Regions from separate parts of the Micromonospora noduli genome, predicted to be linked through region 2. Evidence: riboswitches for the same ligand, from Rfam matches in the RefSeq annotation. Region 2 holds a riboswitch; each other region holds the start of a gene.
What was found. Region 2 has a riboswitch for cobalamin ahead of MED15_RS33050 (CbtB domain-containing protein). Riboswitches for the same ligand answer to the same signal wherever they lie in the genome.
Positions count from the first base shown of each region.

Region 1: another riboswitch for cobalamin. It lies ahead of cobN (cobaltochelatase subunit CobN); the one in region 2 lies ahead of MED15_RS33050 (CbtB domain-containing protein).
Region 3: another riboswitch for cobalamin. It lies ahead of MED15_RS03015 (acyl-CoA thioesterase); the one in region 2 lies ahead of MED15_RS33050 (CbtB domain-containing protein).

Region 1 is NZ_PYAC01000001.1:70,076-76,053, reverse strand. Features, by position in the region: gene MED15_RS00340 (maleylpyruvate isomerase N-terminal domain-containing protein) at 1-149, shown strand, start outside; gene MED15_RS00335 (hypothetical protein) at 146-865, opposite strand; gene MED15_RS00330 (RNA polymerase sigma factor) at 858-1,439, opposite strand; gene MED15_RS00325 (hypothetical protein) at 1,568-1,903, shown strand; cobalamin riboswitch at 2,308-2,484, shown strand; gene cobN (cobaltochelatase subunit CobN) at 2,743-5,978, shown strand, end outside.
Region 2 is NZ_PYAC01000043.1:316,587-322,564, reverse strand. Features, by position in the region: gene MED15_RS33065 (MFS transporter) at 1-273, shown strand, start outside; gene MED15_RS33060 (histidine phosphatase family protein) at 353-949, opposite strand; gene MED15_RS33055 (CbtA family protein) at 946-1,716, opposite strand; gene MED15_RS33050 (CbtB domain-containing protein) at 1,707-1,910, opposite strand; cobalamin riboswitch at 1,946-2,089, opposite strand; gene MED15_RS33045 (amidohydrolase family protein) at 2,363-3,241, shown strand; gene MED15_RS33040 (ABC transporter permease) at 3,562-4,569, shown strand; gene MED15_RS33035 (ABC transporter substrate-binding protein) at 4,610-5,662, shown strand; gene MED15_RS33030 (ATP-binding cassette domain-containing protein) at 5,662-5,978, shown strand, end outside.
Region 3 is NZ_PYAC01000001.1:705,425-711,402, reverse strand. Features, by position in the region: gene MED15_RS03025 (copper chaperone PCu(A)C) at 1-56, opposite strand, end outside; gene MED15_RS03020 (copper resistance protein CopC) at 122-2,200, opposite strand; cobalamin riboswitch at 2,333-2,546, shown strand; gene MED15_RS03015 (acyl-CoA thioesterase) at 2,744-3,190, shown strand; gene MED15_RS03010 (zinc-dependent alcohol dehydrogenase family protein) at 3,299-4,291, shown strand; gene MED15_RS03005 (hypothetical protein) at 4,388-5,005, opposite strand; gene MED15_RS03000 (hypothetical protein) at 5,240-5,446, opposite strand; partial or broken gene MED15_RS02995 (DUF6924 domain-containing protein) at 5,708-5,978, opposite strand, start outside.

The sequences.
Region 1 (5,978 bases), on a different contig from region 2:
ACGCGGAGCCGGGCGACATGGCGATGCGAGGCGCAGCGAGCGAACTGGTCCTCTACTTCTACGACCGCGTCCCGCTCGACGGCCTGGAGACCACCGGCGACACCCAGCCTATGGAGCAGCTCGCAGACTGGGACCCGAACGCGCACTAGCCCAGTGAGCGCGCGATCTCGATTGCCTCGGCCTTGGCGAGGGTGCCCTCAAGCCGGTAGCTCACGTCGTTGTCCTGCCAGATCAGGGTCGAACCGGCCAGTCGGGCGGTCTCCCGGCGGATCCCGCCCGCCCGGTCCACGTAGGACAACACGTGCGGGCCGTCGACCCAGACGGCGAAGTCGCCGTTGACCTGGACCCAGTTCGCGCCCGGCGGAGTGACCTCCTTGTGGAAGGCCAGGTCGAGGTGACCGTCGAACGCGTCGACGCGCAGCGCGCCCCCGTCGTAGAGCAGCGTCGCCACCCGGTACCGGCCCGTGGCGTCCGGGTCGGCGACCAGCACCTGCTCGGGCGTGCCCAGCATCGCCGGCAGGCGGATCGGAAACCGCACCGACCGTTGGGCCTCGTCCAGGGCGACGGCCCGCTGCCCGGGCAACGGCGACGCGGTGCCGCCGGGCGGCGTCGGGGACGGTGAGGTGGCGATGCTGACCCCGGCGAAGCGCAGCAGCCCCGTGACGACGTCGGCGATCGCGCCCCGCGTCGGCGGCAACACCGCCACCAGCAGGGCGACGAGCGCCACCGCGGCGAGCGACCGCCACCGGCGCCGCCGGGGCGCGGGCGTGCCGAGTCGTACGCGGACGCGGGCGGTCACGTCGGGTGGATCGGGGGTGTCCAGCCAGGCGGACAGGTCGCGCAGTTCCCGTTCGAGGTCACCCATGCCGGACCTCCTCACGGTCGAGCAGGCCACGAAGCTTCGCCAGCGCCCGGGACGTACGCGACTTCACAGTGCCCCGGGGCCAGCCCAGAGCCGCCACCGTCTCCTCCTCGGTGAGATCGAGGAAGAACCGGCAGACGATCACCTCGCGGTCCCGTACCGGCAGTTGTCGCAGGGCCTGCACCAGCGACGCCCGGCGCTCCCCGGCGAGGACCGCGCCGACCGCGTCGTCCTCGGCGATCTCGGACGTCGGGTCCGCTGCCGCCGCCCGCAGGACGAGGCCGTCGCGCCGGCCACGGGAGCGGTGCAGGTTGCGGGTCTCGTTCGCGACGATCGCGAGCAGCCACGACCGGAAGGACGCGTCACCCCGGTAACGGGACAGCTTCCGGTACGCCTTCACAAACGCCTCCTGGATGACGTCCTCGGAGTCCGAGCCCGCGCCGAGCAGCACCGCGGTCCGGTACGCGGACGCGGTGTGCCGGGCGACCAGGAGGTTGTACGCCTCCAGGTCACCTGCCCGAGCGCGGGTGACGAGCGCCTCGTCGTCCAGGGGAGCCTCCGTTCGGATCACACTCATGACACCGCCCAGCCGCCGCGGGTTCCACAGGGATTTCCCGACGCAGGTCAGCTCTCTCCCATCCGGCGTGCAGCGTATTGCCAGGAACCGGTGCTGCACTGGAGGGACGTCGAGGAGAGGGGCGGGGCATGAGCTGGTTCAACCGCCGGTCACGGGGTGCCGAGGCGACCCCGACGAAGCTGGACCGGGAGGCGACCCGCGACGACCTCGCGGCGCTGGAGGCGTTCGTCGCCACCCGACGCGGGGTGGAGTTCTACCTGGAACCGGAGACGACCGCGACGGACACCACAGTGGTGGCGATCGCCCACGACGGCGAGTGGATCCGCCGCCGTACCGGAACGCCCCGCGCGGCCGGGGCCATCGCCCGCAAGCACGCGGTGCCGCTGTACGAGGCGGCACGCACCGGCTACCCGGAACGGATGCGGACCTGGAGCCGGGCCCACCCGGAACGCCACGCCCGCTGATCGGGGCGTCGACCGGTGTCGGTCGTCGCGCGTGGCGTGTTCGGTCTCGGGCAGTCCCCGGCGGACGAATCGTCGACTACCCACGCATGTGTCGTTCGGCGCCTTGGAGCTGAATCGTTGGCGACATCGCCGTAGGTCCGGACCTGAAGCCGAGGCGCGGATCGGGAGCCGAGGCGCGGACCGGGAGCCGAGGCGGCTGAATCGTCTACGACATCAGCTCCAAAGGGGCCGCGTGAACACTCCGCCCCCTGCCACGGGCCAGTCCGCGAGGCCGATCAACCAGTCGCCCAGCCCGCCAATGTGGCGAGAGGCAACCCGCGCGCGCCTATATTCCCGCAGGTCAATGCTGTGAGCGTGGTCGGGTGGCGGTGGGGTCCGCGTTGACCGGCGGCGCGCCGGTGTGGCAGCATTCGCGGCCTGACGGCAGTGAAGGAAGTCGGTGCGAATCCGACGCGGTCCCGCCACTGTCACCGGGGAGCGATCCCCCCTCGTGAGTCACGGCCGTGTGTCTGCGGTTGGAAGGCCGGGGGAGAGCGTTGATCCGGAAGCCAGGATACTTCGGCCGTCGGGACGTACCCCAGGGCGTGGACACCCGAGGAGGACCCGATGACGCACGGCGTCTCATTCATCGACGATTGTCGTCGTATTGCGCTCCAGGCAGTGCATTCCAAGGACACCGGCCACCGGCACCGCTGAGCTGATCGCCCGGCGCTGACCGGCCCCGACCCATGCGTCGGTGTGCCGTTCGCTCGGGCCGTCGTACCGGCTGACGCCGTACCCACCCGAATCGCCCCGGTCGCCCCCGTGAGGGCCCAGGGCGTCACTCTCCGGAGCCTGCCGTGCGCATCCTGCTGCTGTCCACCGCCGACACCGACCTGCTGGCCGCCCGCGCCAGCGGCGCCGACTACCGGCTCGCCAACCCCGCGCGGGTCGCCGCCGACGAGGTGCCCGCCCTGCTCGACGGGGTCGCCCTCGTCGTCGTACGCCTGCTCGGCGGTCGGCAGGCGTGGCCGGACGGCCTCGCCGCGGTGCTCGCCACCGGCGTGCCGACGGTCGTGCTCGGCGGCGAGGCGCTGCCCGACGCGGAGCTGATGGCCATCTCCACAGTGCCGTCCGGGGTCGTCACCCAGGCGCTGGCGTACCTGGTGGAAGGCGGCCCGGACAACCTCGGGCAGTTGGCCCGGTTCCTCTCCGACACGGTGCTGCTCACCGGCGAGGGGTTCGCCGCACCCGCGCCCACCCCGGCGTACGGCGTGCACGGCGAACACCCCGCCGACCCGGACCGGCCCACAGTGGGGATCGTCTTCTACCGGGCGCACGCCCTCGCCGGCAACACCGACTTCGTCGACGTGCTCGCGGACGCGGTCCGCAAAGCCGGCGGCAACCCGCTGCCGATCTTCTGCGGCTCGCTGCGCGGGCTGACCGCGGGCGCCGGCCCACTCGGACTCTTCGCCCGCTGTGACGCGCTGCTGGTCACGGTGCTCGCGGCCGGCGGCGCGGTCGCCGCGGACGCCTCCGGTGGCGGCGACGAGGACGCCTGGGACGTCGGCGCCCTGGCCGCCCTGGACGTGCCGGTCATCCAGGCGCTCTGCCTCACCAGCACCCGCGCGCAGTGGGCCGACAGCGACGCCGGCTTGTCCCCACTGGACGCCGCCATGCAGGTGGCCATCCCCGAGTTCGACGGCCGGATCGTCACCGTGCCGTTCTCGTTCAAGCAGATCGACGCCGACGGGCTCTCGGTCTACGCCGCCGATCCCGAGCGGGCCGCCCGGGTCGCCGGGATCGCGGTGCGCCACGCCCGGCTGCGGTACGTGCCGCACGCCGACAAGCGGGTCGCCGTGGTGCTCAGCTCGTACCCCACCAAGCACTCCCGGGTCGGCAACGCCGTCGGGTTGGACACCCCGGCCTCGGCGGTCCGGCTGTTCGCCGCGTTGGCCGAGGCCGGCTACGACCTGGGTGACGCGCCACCGCCCGACGACGGCGACGCGCTGATCCACGCGCTGATCGCCGCCGGTGGTCACGACGTGGAGTGGCTCACCCCGAAGCAGTTGGCCGCCGCCGAGGCCCGGATACCGGGACCGACGTACCGGCGCTGGTTCGACGAGGTCCCGGCCGAGCTGCGCGGGCGGATGCGGGAGCACTGGGGTGAACCGCCGGGCGAGCTGTACACCGAGGGCGGCGACATCGTGCTCGCGGGGCTGCGCTTCGGCAACGTGGTGCTGCTGATCCAGCCGCCCCGCGGCTTCGGGGAGAACCCGATCGCCATCTACCACGACCCGGACCTGCCGCCCAGCCACCACTACCTGGCCGCGTACCGCTGGCTGACCGCGCCGGTCGCGGACGGCGGCTTCGGCGCGGACGCCGTGGTGCACCTGGGTAAGCACGGCACCCTGGAGTGGCTGCCCGGCAAGGGCCTCGGCCTGGCCGCCGACTGCGCGCCCGACGCGGTCCTGGGCGACCTGCCGCTGGTGTACCCGTTCATCGTCAACGACCCCGGCGAGGGCACCCAGGCCAAGCGGCGGGCGCACGCCGTTGTCGTCGACCACCTGGTCCCGCCGATGGCCCGCGCCGAGACCTACGGCGACCTGGCCAAACTGGAACAACTGCTCGACGAGTACGCGACAGTGCAGGCCCTCGACCCGGCCAAAGTGCCCACCGTACGGGCCCAGATCTGGGACCTGGTGCGCGCCGCCGAGCTGCACCATGACCTGCACGCCGAGGCGATGCCCGAAGCGGACGACTTCGACGACTTCGTGCTGCACCTCGACGGGTACCTGTGCGAGGTCAAGGACGTGCAGATCCGCGACGGGCTGCACATCCTCGCCGACGCGCCCACCGGCGAGCCCCGGGTCAACCTGGTCCTGGCGGTGCTGCGCGCCCCACAGATCTGGGGCGGCGCCCGGGCCCTGCCCGGCCTGCGACAGGCCCTCGCCGTCGCGTACTCCCTCGACGAGCAGGAGCTGCTCGCGTCGCCGGGACAGCGACTGGCACTGCCTGCGGCGCTGACCGACGTGGTGGACGGGCCGGCCGGCACCGCCGCCGACGCGATCGACCTCATCGAGGCCCTCGCGCGGCGGCTGGTCGTGGGCATGGAAACCCTGGACTGGGCAGTGGACATGGTTGACGCCGTGGTGACCGAGGTGACCGGTCGGTCGATTCCGGACGTCGCCGCGGTCCTGCACTTCGCCGCCACCGAGCTGGTGCCGCGACTGGACCGGACCACCGACGAGCTGACCAACACACTCGGGGCGCTGGACGGGAGGTTCGTGCCGCCCGGCCCGTCCGGCTCACCCACCCGCGGCCTTGTCAACGTGCTGCCCACCGGCCGTAACTTCTACTCCGTCGACCCGAAGGCCATCCCCAGCCGCAACGCCTGGGACGTCGGGGTGGCCCTCGCCGACTCGCTGCTGGCCCGGCACCTCGCCGACACCGGGGCGTACCCCCGCTCGGTGGGGTTGACAGTGTGGGGCACCAGCGCGATGCGGACCCAGGGCGACGACATCGCCGAGGTGCTCGCGCTGCTGGGCTGCCGGCCGGTCTGGGACGACCGGTCCCGGCGGGTCACCGGCATCGAGGTGGTGCCGACCGCCGAGCTGGGCCGCCCGCGCGTCGACGTCACAGTGCGCATCTCCGGGTTCTTCCGCGACGCGTTTCCGCACGTGGTGGCGCTGCTCGACGACGCCGTCCGGCGGGTCGCCGCCCTGGACGAACCGGCCGAGGAGAACTACCTGCGGGCGCACGTCGCCGCCGACCTCGCCGAGCACGGCGACGAGCGGCGGGCCACCGCCCGGATCTTCGGCTCCAAGCCCGGCGCGTACGGCGCTGGGCTGCTGCCCCTGATCGACGCGCGGACCTGGCGCAGAGACGCCGACCTGGCCGAGGTGTACGCGGTGTGGGGCGGATACGCGTACGGCCGGGGCCTGGACGGGCGGGAGGCGCGCGCCGACATGGAGCGCTCGTTCGCCCGGATCGCGGTGGCGGTGAAGAACCAGGACACCCGCGAGCACGACATCGTCGACTCTGACGACTACTTCCAGTACCACGGCGGGATGGTGGCGATGGTCCGCCACCTCAC
Region 2 (5,978 bases):
GGCGTCAACACCATCGCCCGCACCATCGGCAGCAGCATCGGCGCGGCGGTCGTGGCGGCCGTCATCACGTCGAACAGCACCCCGCAGGGGCTGCCCACCGACGCGGCGTTCACCGCCGGCTTCTGGGTGTGCGCGGGCGTCGCGGTCCTGGCCGTCTTCGCGGCACTGGCCCTGCCCTCGGCGCGTCGCCGTCACGAACAGGCCGTCGCCGCCGGTGTCGACGACCTTCCGCCCGAGCCGGTCGAGCTGCACCTGCCCCACCGGCATCACTGAGCAGGCGGCTGACAGTCGCCGAACGAGCGCAGGCCGTGTCCACTCCTGGTGGCCACGGCCTGCGCCGTTCGGTTCGACCTCAACCTGCTCGCGGCGCGCCCAGTCGGAGCTGCCAGCGCGCGCCCTGGCTGGTGAGCCGGACGACGGCCAGGGCCTCCACGTCCACCTGCCGGTACGTCGCCATCGGAAGACCGAGGGCGTGCACCACCGCGATCCGGATCACCAGTGGGTGGGTGACCGCGATGACGCGTCCACCGGCTTCCTGCTGCTCGTCCAGCCAGCTGCCGACCCGATCCCGCACGGCCGTGACGGACTCACCGCCGTGCGGCGCGGACCCCGGTGCGGACAGCCAGTCGTGCAGCGCCTGCGGCTGCGATTCAGCGATCTCCTCCAGCGACCGTCCGGACCAGTCCCCGTAGTCACAGTCGGCCAACGCGGTCTCGATCGTCGGCAGCAGGCCGAAGGCGTCGGCGGTCTGTCGGGCGGCCACCGCGGGGCTGGACAGGCAGGTGGCGTTGACGCCGAGGGGCCCGCGCCGGTCTGCGCCCGCCTGGGCCTGGGCGAGTGCGGCACGCAGGCCACCCTCGTCCAGGCCGTCGTCGGCGCCGCCGAAGCGGGCCCGGCGCAGAGCGGCGGTGTGACCGTGGGCGACCAGCCGAAGGCTGGTGCCGGTCACGTGCTCGGCAGTGCGGTGCCGGCCCGGCGACGCCGCTCGTGGTGCATCAGGGCCGCGAACAGCAGGCCGATGCCGGTCCAGAGCACGACCTGGGTGCCGAGCGAGGCCAGTCGGAAACTCCACAGCAGGGTCGCCGGGAAGTCCGCCGGAACCTCCTGGAAGGACGGCATCACCACGTACGACACTGCCGTGACCAGCAGGAACCCGCCCGTGGCCCCGGCGGCGCGCAGCCACGTCGGCGCCTGGGCACCGACCGACCGGTAGCCCAGCGAGCCGGCCCACACGGCCACCAGCCCGAGCACCACCATCAACAGGTAGGTGACGGTCCGTTGGTTGATGGTGGCCGGGTCGCCGACCGCCGGCGGGTTCGCCGGGTACTTGACGAACGGCACGATCACCGCGCCGAGCAGCGCCCCGCCGGCCAGCAGCAGACCCGACCGCCCGTCGTCGTCGCCGCGACGCCGCCGGGACAGCAGGACGTACGCCGTGGCCAGCAGGCCACCCATCGCGGCCCCGAACAGGCTGGTGGCCAGGAACAGACCGCCGCGCTGACCCGACCGGCCGACCAGGGCGTCCTCGTGATCGTGCGCACCGGCGGCGGGCTCGGCGTGCGTCGCCGCCTCCTCGATGGCGATGGCTGCCTCGACGTGCGGTTCGCCAGCGACGTACGCGAACGCCCCGGCCAGCAGGCCGGCGATCAGGCCGGCCAGCAGCCCGCGGACGAGGACGGCGAGGAACGGGGGAGCGGCGGTGGTGTTCAGTGGCACGGGACGCCCAGCAGGTGCCGGCCGTCGTGCATCAGCTCGTGCAGGTACATCCCGCTGCGCGACACCGCCCCCTGGTCGAAGGCGACGAGGTACGCCAGCAGGGTGAGCACGGCAACGGTCGCCAGAGCCGTCCACATCAGACGCGCACTGCCAGCGGGGTGCACCACCGGCTGGCTGGAAGCGGAGCTAGACATGAATACACGAACCTCCCCAGGGATGACGCGTCCCCATCGCAAGGCTGCGGACGACCGAGCGTCCTGGCTCGCGGCCCCAGTTGTGGTTGGGGACCGCTCACAGTGGCGCGACCGCGCCGGATTCACACCGGCTTCCCTCGCGTCGCCGCAGATAGTGGGTCGACGGTAGCGGTGCCGCCTCGGGCGGTCAACCCGGACCCCGGGCACCGAACGCGGCACCCATCGCTCGGTCAACGAGCCGACCGAGCCGCAGGGTGCCGGCGGATTCGTCAGACCAAAAGGCGACACTGCCGCAAGCCGGTCGTAGCGCGCGTTCCGCGACTCGTGAACACTCTGTTACCGCTAACATGGTCAACCTGCCAGATCGGCTCTGTGGCTCCGGGTCGACCCGGAGGGTTTCGATCAGCGGCGGGGCGGGGTGCAGAGTGGACGAACACACCAGGACGGGGCCGGTGACGACCGGCGAGGTTGCGCGACGACAGGGCATTGTCGACGCGCATCATCACCTCTGGGTCCGGGCGCGGCACCCACAGCCCTGGATCGACCCGCACACCATGGCCGCGATCGACGACGACTTCACGCCGGTCGAGCTCGCCCCGGCAACCCGGGCCGCCGGGGTCACCCAGACCGTGGTCGTCCAGTCCGTCGCCGTTCGGTCGGAGACGCCCGAGCTGCTCGGCATCGCGGCCGACGACCCCCTCATCGCCGGGGTCGTCGGCTGGGTCGACCTCACCGCCGCCGATGTCGACCGTCGCCTCGCCCGGCTACGCAGGGCCCGCGGCGGCGAACGGCTGGTCGGGATCCGCCACCTGGTCCAGTCCGAACCCGACCCGACCTATCTCGACCGCCCCGACGTGCGGCACGGCATCGCCGCGGTCGGTGCCGCCGGCCTCGCCTTCGACCTCCTGGTGCGCCATCATCAGCTGCCGGCGGCCGCCCGGCTCGTCCGCGACCTGCCCCAGGTGCGGTTCGTCCTGGACCACCTCGGCAAGCCCCCGCTCGGGCGCGCCGATCTCGGTGACTGGCAGCGCGACCTGCTGGCCCTCGCGGCCGAGCCCAACACGACGGCGAAGCTCTCCGGCCTGGTGACCGAGGTGGACGGCCAGCCCTGGACGGCTGCCGACCTGCGGCCCGCAGTCGAGCACGCCCTGGACGTGTTCGGCCCGGATCGGCTGATGTTCGGCTCGGACTGGCCGGTGTGCCTGCTCGCCACCTCGTACACCCGCTGGGTCACAGTCCTCAATGACCTGCTGGACCCGCTGTCCGACGACGAGCGGACCGCGATCTGGCGTCAGACCGCCAGCCGGGTCTACCGGCTGGCCCCGTTCTGAGACGGCAGCGCCTTCCCAACTGGGGACATAGCATGTTATCGATAACACGCTGACGGCGGCAGCGATGTCGATGTGGTCGGACGTATGCCTTCGGCGGTGCAAGTAACGATGGCAAAACATGCTCGCAAGACCTTGGCAACATACGTGAATGCGTGGCATGGTAACGCCTGATCGTGGGAAACATCCGACCTATCTCCAAGGGATGTGTGGCCATCTAGCCGCACCACCGTCCGAGCGGGGTCGGTCGCTCACAGGCGTTCGGCTCGTCGGCGGGTCCCCGTCGGACGCCGGCGCCGCGCTTGGGGAGGTCAGGTCCGACGATGAGTAGCGCCGAGGCAACCGCCGGCACGCAGCGCGGCGAACTCAGCGACTGGTTCCGGGAACGGATCTCCCACGCCGTCTCCGAGTTCACCGCCGCGACCGCGCTGGTCGTCCTGTTCATCGCCTTGACCTTCGCGAGTCCCTACTTCCTCACAGCGGACAACCTCTTCAACATCGGCGCCCAGACGGCGGTGATCGCCATCATCGCCACGGCCCAGACGATGGTCATCATCACAAAGGGCATCGACCTGTCCGTGGGGTCCGTCGCCGCGCTCGCCGGCGTGTTGGGCGCGATGGTCGTGCGCGACCTCGGCTTCTCGCTCTGGGCGGCGACGGCGGTCGCGATCGGCGTCGGCGCACTGGCCGGGCTGTTGAACGGCCTGCTGGTGACGGTTGCCCGGATTCCGCCGTTCATCGCGACGCTGGGGACGATGTCCGTGGGTCGGGGCCTGGTCTTCATCATCACCGGAGCGGTCGGCGTCTACGGCCTTCCCCGGTCCTTCCAACTGCTCGGCAACGGGCAGATCCTCGGCATTCCGTTCGCCGTGGTGATCACCGTCCTGGTCGCCGTCGGGGTCGCCTTCCTGCTCTCCCAGACCCGCTTCGGTCAGTACACCTACGCGATGGGCTCCAATCTGGAGGCGGCCCGCCGCTCCGGCATCCGGGTCGGGCGGCACCTGACCGGGGTGTACGTGCTGGCCGGCGTGCTGGTCGGGCTGGGCGGCATGATCGCCGCGTCCCGGGTCAACTCCGGCCAGCCCAACTACGGGATCTCGCTGGAACTCGACGTCATCGCCGCCGCCGTCATCGGCGGGGCCAGCCTGTTCGGCGGGCAGGGCCGGATCGTCGGGACCATCATCGGCGCGTTCCTCATCGCCCTGGTCCGCAACGGCGCCGTCCTGCTCGACATCAGCATCCACTACCAGCAGGTGATCGTCGGCGTGATCATCTGGGCCGCCGTCTACTTCGACCAGTACCGCCGCCGGCGGCTGGAATCACGGGGTTGACATGCCATTCCGAGAGTCCGAACGAGGAAGGACACACACCATGGCACACACCACCACCAGCCGGCGGACGCGAGGACGACTCCTGCGCACGCAGGCGATCCTGGCCGCAGCCGCGGCGACCGCCCTGCTCAGCGCCTGCGGCGGGGTCGAGGTCCGTGACGGCGGCGACGGCGCGACCAAGGACGCGAGCGGCCCGTTGAAGCTCGCCGTCGTACCCAAGGCGGTCGGGGCCGACTACTGGAACACGGTCAAGGCGGGCGCCGAGTGCGCCGCGCAGCGCGCCGGGGACGTCACCGTCCAGTGGGACGGGGTGACCACCGAGACCGACGTCGAGGGCCAGGTCAACCTGATCCAGAACTTCGTCACCAAGAAGGTCGACGGCATCGTCTACGCGGCGACCGACTCCAGCGCGCTGGCACCGGCGACCGACAAGGCACTCAGCGCCAACATCCCGGTCGCCATGATCGACTCCGGCACCAGCCCGCAGCCGTCGAACGTGCCCCTCTTCGCCACCGACAACCGCGCGTCGGCGACCGAGGCGGCGAAGCTGCTCGCCACCGAACTCGGCCCCGGCAACCACGAGGTGGCGCTCGTCGAGTTCCAGCCCGGATCGCAGACCAACACCGAGCGGGTCGACGGCTTCAAGGCCGGTCTCGCCCAGTACCCCAACCTGAAGCTGGTCGGCCAGCAGCCGAGCCGCAGTGACGTCAACGAGGCCCGACGGGTCACCGAGAACATCCTCACCGCCAACCCCAAGCTCGCCGGCGTCTTCGCGGCCAACGAGCCGAGCGTGCTCGGTGCCGCCCAGGCCATCCAGGCCGCCGGCAAGTCCGGCAAGGTGGTCATCATCGGCTGGGACGCGGCCCCGGACGAGATCGCCGGGGTGCGCAACGGCCAGATCTCCGCGCTGGTCGTGCAGAACCCGTTCAAGATGGGCTACTTCGGCGTCGACAAGATGGTCAAGCACCTTCGGGACAAGGCGCCGCTGGCGTCGGCCGACACCGGCGTCACGTTCGTCACCAAGGAGAACATCGACTCGGCGGAGATCAAGGCGGTGCTCGAGCCCAGCTGCGCCAACCCGCCGGTGCAGTGATGGGCGCGATCCCCACTGCCACCGCGGACAGCCATCAGCAACCCACCGACGCGGAACCGCCGGTCCTCGAAGCCCGCGGCATCGTCAAGCGATTCGGGCATGTGGAGGCGTTGCGTGGCGCCGACTTCACGGTCCGTCGAGGTGAGGTCGTCGCGCTGATCGGTGACAACGGCGCCGGCAAGAGCACCCTGATCAAGACCCTGTCCGGTGTGCACCCACCCGATGAGGGCGAGATCCGGGTCGGCGGCCGCCCGGTCCAGTTCTCCACTCCGGTCGATGCCCGACGGGCGGGAGTGGAGACGGTCTACCAGGACCT
Region 3 (5,978 bases), on a different contig from region 2:
GCGACGAGGATGGCGGCCGACCGGCGGCGTGAAGCGTTCGGGCTGGTGGTGCGCATGTGTTCTTCCTCCGATGGTTGCTGCTGGGAGGTTGGTCGGCCGCAGCTCGGAGAAAGTTCCGGACTCAGGGAACGTTGATCGTGAACTCCCCGGTGTGCACAGTGCCGGCGACCTGGAAGTCGAAGAAGGCCCGGTACCGGCCTGAACTCGGCGCGGTCAGCCAGAACTTGACAGTCCCGTCGACCAACTCCTGCTCGGGGTGGACGTGCACGTAGCCGAGGTCACCCTCACGCACCACGACCAGGTGCCCGTACGCGCCCAGGTATCGCTCCAACTGCGCCGGGACGGTCGGGTCGGCGCTGACCTGGAAGTGGATCGGCGCCGTCACCCCCACCGTCGGGGTGCCGGTCATCGACACCGCGTACGGACCGGCCGTCGCCTGCGCCTGCGCCGGCGGCAGCGCGGTCGGGCTGTGCGCGCCGGGCACTGTGTGATCAACGCCCAGCACGAGAGGCTGCTGGGTGCCGTCGGCCGCGGTGACGGAGAAGTCGGCGAAGACGCGGTAGCCGCCGGGTCGGGCCAGCGTCAGGGGCACGCTCCAGGTGCCGTCGGACGCCATCGTCGGGTGCAGGTGCTGGTAGCCGGTCAGGTCGCGGCCCACCACGATCAGGTGCAACGGCTTGTCGTGCACGACCGCGAAGCGGGTCGCCGCCTGCCGGTCGGTCCCGACGATCCGGAACCGGTAGTCCGCGCGTACACCGGGCGGTTGGGACCGCTCCATTGGTTGCAGGGTGTACCCACCGGCGCTGACCGTCGTGCCGGTCGCCAGCGTCGCGCCCGTCGCGTCGTCACCCCGATGCGTGTGCGGCCCCGTACCGGCCGGGTGTTGGTGCCCGTCGGTCGCCGAGCCCACCTGGCCCGAGGCGGGCGGCCCACCGGCTGACGGTCGTGCGTTACCGGCCGCCGGACTCTCGTCGGCGGTGCCGATACGGGCCAACCCGAACCCGGCCAACAGAGCGATCACCAGACCGCCGACGAACAGCGCCAGGTGGGTGTTGCTCAACCGGGACCCAGGCGTCGCGGCGGCCAGGTCCGTGTCGGGCCGTGGTCCGGGGTCGACCGTCGGCTCGCCCTCCGTGCTGGCGAGGGCCTTGGTCACCTGATCGGTAGGCGTCGGATCGACCGCAACGCCCGTGCGGGCCGTGACGACCGTGTTGCCCTTGCGCGCCGCCGGCACTGTGGCGGGCCGCCGCTTGTCACTCGCGGTACGCGCGACGACGCCGGTCGCCGCGCCGACCTTGCCCCCGCCGACTTTGCCAGCGCCGGCCTTGCCCCCGACGGTCTTGTCCCCAGCAGCCTTGCCGCCGACGGTCTTGCCAGTGCCGGCCCTGTTCGTGGTACGGGCGCCACCGCCGCGTCGACCGGAGGTCGCCGCCGAGGTACGGCCCCGGCCGGTGGGTGTGCCGCCGGATCGGCGACGCCAGACGACGAACCCGGCCACCGCCCCGACCGCCGCGACCGCCGCCGCCCAGCCGGCCCAGGCCAGTGCCCCGGGACCGCTCTCCTCGGTCGACCCGGTCGACGGGGCCACCGCGGCCGGCGGGGTCGACGGATCGTCCGCGGTGGTCGGCACCGCCGAGGCCTGCCCGGACGTGTTGTGCTGCTCGGTGGCGGACACCAGCGCCGGGTCCGGCTGGGTCGACGGCGGGCTCCATCCCTTCGGCGCTGCTGTCACCCGCCCGTCGTAGCGGAAGGTCAGGGTGCCCCGCACGGTGTCGCCGTCCGAGGCGACCGACAGGTAGCTCACCGAGTACTGGCCCTTGGCGGGCAGGTGGGCGACGGACACCACAGCGGGGAACCCCGTCGTGTACTCCCGTGGCTCGAACTGCCCGTTGACCAGGAAGTACTCCCGCACCGGCTTCTCCAGCGGCTTCGGCTCCCCCTGCGACCAGCCGTTGTCGACACGGGTGCCGCCCGGGGCGGTGATCGTGAAGAACGCGTTGGCGGCGGCCTTCTCGGTGAAGTAAAGCCGCACCTCCGTCAACGGCTCGCGCACTGTGGCGCCGCTCGCCGGTGTGGACGCGGCGAGGGTCCCGTGCGCTGCGGCGGGTTGGGCGGACGCGAGGAGGGCGACCGCCGAGGCGAGGAGGAACGCGAGGAGGCCCGAGACCACCCGGCCGCAAGTCTGGGGGAGACGACGCATCTGGATATCCTCACCCTCGCGAGACTTTTTTCAAGAGGCGACGATCTTCTTCCTCAGACGACTAAAAGTTGACGATGAGGCCATCCGCCGCTGCGGCAGGACGCCCCGGGTGGACAGATCCCCTGGCCAGCTATGCTCGCCGACGGCGCTGGTTCGCCCCGTCGTGACCGGCTGGGCGTCGTAAGAGGGAACCCGGTGGAAATCCGGGGCTGCCCCGCAGCGGTGAGTGGGAACGACCGCCGTCATCAGCACTGGGCCAGTGGCCTGGGAAGCGACGGCCAGTAGGGGACCGGCGCGACCGGTCAGGCCCGCGAGTCCGAAGACCTGCCGGCGCCGCGTACACAACCGTGTGCGCTGCCGTCGGCCTCGCGGGTGGGCTGAGCGGGTGACGGGCCGTGCGTGTGGCACACGGCCAGGTCCTCGCCAGCGTGTGTCCGCGACCCGGCGGTGTGGTTTCCCGAGGGACGGACTACCGCTGTGCACGACACCACCACGATCGCCGGTCGAGCGCCGTCGGCGTCGCACCTGACCCTTTCGCAGATCATGGACCAGCACCACACCAACCTGATGGGTACGGTGCACGGCGGCCGGATCCTCAACCTCATCGACTCCGTCGCCGGTGTGGTCGCCGCCCGGCACTCCGACGGGCCGGCTGTGACCGCCGCCATCGACGAGACGGCGTTTCTCCGCGCGGTGCGGGTCGGTGACGTCGTGCACGTCGACGCCCGGATCACCTGGGCCGGCCGCAGCTCGATGGAGGTGGCGGTCAAGGTGACCGCCGACCGGTGGGACCGGGCGGTGCCGCCCACCGACGTGGCAACCGCCCACCTGGTCATGGTCGCCATCGACGACGACGGTCAGCCTCGGACGGTGCCGCCGCTGCTGCCGGAGACCGATGGGGACCGACGCCGGTACCGGGAGGCGGAGATCCGCCGGAAGCACCGACTGGCGCTGCGGCGCGCGCTGCTCGACGGTGCCGAAGACGACTGACCCGGGCGTGGTCCGCCCGTGGCGGCGCTGGCGCGGTCCGAGGAACCCGCCCCGCCGCCCATCCGGTCGGATAGCGTCCATGTGAAGCCTCGATCACGGAGAGTGTGGATGGTTATGCGCGCTGCGGTGCTGCGGGAGTTCGACGTTCCGCTGACGGTCGAGGAGATCGATCAACCCACCCCCGAGCGCGGGCAGGTGCTGGTGCGGATCGTCGCCAGCGGCGTCAACCCGCTCGACACGAAGATCCAGGCAGGTAAGGCCGCGCACGCGCGCGTCCACCTGCCTGCGGTGCTCGGCCTGGACCTCGCCGGTGTCGTCGCGGCGGTCGGCGCGGAGGTGACCGGCTTCGAGCCGGGAGACGAGGTGTACGGGCTGTGCGGGGGCGTGGGCGACCTACAGGGTTCGCTGGCCGAGTACGCCGCAGTGGACGCCCGGTTGCTGGCCCGCAAGCCGAACGCACTCTCGATGCGGGAGGCCGCCGCGTTGCCCCTGGCGGCGGTCACCTCCTGGGAAGGGCTGGTCGACCGGGCTGGCGTCCGCGCCGGGCAGAAGGTGCTGGTGCACGGCGGTGCCGGCGGGGTCGGTTACGTGGGCGTCCAACTCGCCCAGGCGCTCGGCGCCGAGGCGTACGCCACCGGCGGGCCGGCGAGCATGCGGGTGATCGAGAGTCTGGGCGCCGTGCCGATCGACTACACCACGAGCAAGGTCGAGGAGTACGTCGAGAGGCACACCGGCGGCGAGGGCTTCGACATCATCGTGGACAACGTCGGCGGCGCGACGCTCGACGCCTCGTTCGCGGCGGTGCGCACCTACCATGGGCACGTCGTCAGCGCGCTGGGCTGGGGCTCACACTCGCTCGCCCCGCTGTCGTTCCGCGGCGCGACCTACTCCGGCGTGTTCACCCTGCTGCCGATGTTGACCGGGCGCGGCCGCGAACACCATGGCCTCATCCTGCGCGAGATCGCGACGCTGGCCGACGCCGGCGCGCTGCGCCCCCGACTGGACGAGCGCAGGTTCACGCTCGACACGGTCATGGACGCCCACGACCTGGTTGCCGGCGGCACCGCCGAGGGCAAGGTCGTCGTGGACGTCGCCGGTTGAGCCGAGCCGTTCGTTCACGCCGAAGAGGTCGCTGGTTCGGTACCAGCAGTATTGGGATGGCAGGTTGACCGCTGTGTCGTAAGCGGTGATGCGCGCTTACAGCTCTGGGGGGCCGAAAGGCTGCCCCTCCTTCGCTACGAGCTCCAGACCGGCGAGGTTCGCAATCTTCTTCATGCGCTCAAAGACTTCGTACCTGGCGCTCTGTATTTCGTCGTCTGTTCGTCCGACTCGCCACCTGAACACCTGCGCCCGCAGCAGGAGCGCGAGCTGCAACACGTGGTGGTCTAATGCCGCCAACAGCTCCGGTGAGTCCTCCTGGGCATCGACCTCCTGGCGGAAGACCACCGCGTACTGAGAAGCCTGCTCCACCTCAATCAACAGCGCCGCGAACCGCCGGGGTAGATCAGGAAGGTGGGGTGCCACCTCCCGCATTAACTCGCTGAGGCTCTGACCCACCTCTTCGCTACTGCCGTAGATCACAGCCGACTCATAGTCGACGGCCGCTCGTGTCAGCACGTCGCCCGCGTCTCGCGCCCGCTTGCCCGTTTCCCGCTTGTCTTGCGTCCGCACCCGGTACCACTCGATGAACATGTTGCCGAAGACCCCGCCGAGTAGCCCGGATGCCAACGCAATCAACGGCGAAACCCACCAGGGACCAACTCCGGCGCTGTTGTCCGCAGCGAGCAAAGGGATGACGACGGCCTCTTCTGACAAGAGAGTTCCTTCCGGCGCGGTCCGCACGCCAGGCCGTCGAAGGACGGCGAGTAGTGACTATCGACGCCTAGCCTTGACGAGATTCGCCCAGGTCACTGGCTGCAAGGTGCCGCTCGGCCTGGACCGGCAAGGAGCCTTACCTGTAGTTGTTGAACTGCATAGCTGAGCCGTACCCGACCGCGACGTGAGTCCGTCCATGGGCCCGCCGGATGCAGTCGATGATGCTCCTTTCTCTCAGCGCTTTCGGCCGGGGCTGTTCCGGTTACCGCGGCCTGCCAGGCCGTACGCGGCGGCCCCGATCAGCAGCCCGACGATGGCTCCCATCAGGCCGGTGCCCAGCGCCGAGTCTCCTGCCTCGTACCCATCGCTGCCCAACCAGCCCCAGAGCGCCCCACCGAGTGCTCCCAGGACCAGGCCGACCAGCGGGAGGCTTTTCCTCATACCCACCATAATGATGTCCCCGCCAGCGGAGGGCTAGCGTCGCCCGCCGAGAAACGTGCGTGCGATTGGCGTGCCCGATCCGTGCCCGACACAGCGGTGAACACGGGGCCACATCGATACCCAGCCGGTCCTGCAATCGACGCCCTATAGCTGTGTCTCGCGTGACGTGACTACCCACCGTACGAATCAAGGCGATTCCGAAGCTGACAGTGTGGTTCGATCTCCGTCACGGGCTTAGCAAGTAGGCCCCAGACCAGGACGTCAGTCCCCGTCGAAGCCCCGGTACGTGTCCGACCTATCGATGGCGTTGGCGAACTCGGCAAAGTCCATGTTCGCGATGGTGAGGTTGGCCGAGACGTCCGCGTACCAGCGGGGCGGCACCCGGAAGGTGCGGCCGGGCTCTTCCGCCAGGTCGAGTGCGAGAAGCGGGCGTTCGACGTCCGCCATCGTGGTCGCGTCGGCAAGGAAGAGGTACGTCAGCCTATCTTCGTGGCTTGCCGCGTTGCCGGCGTCGACCAGCTCATGGAGGCTC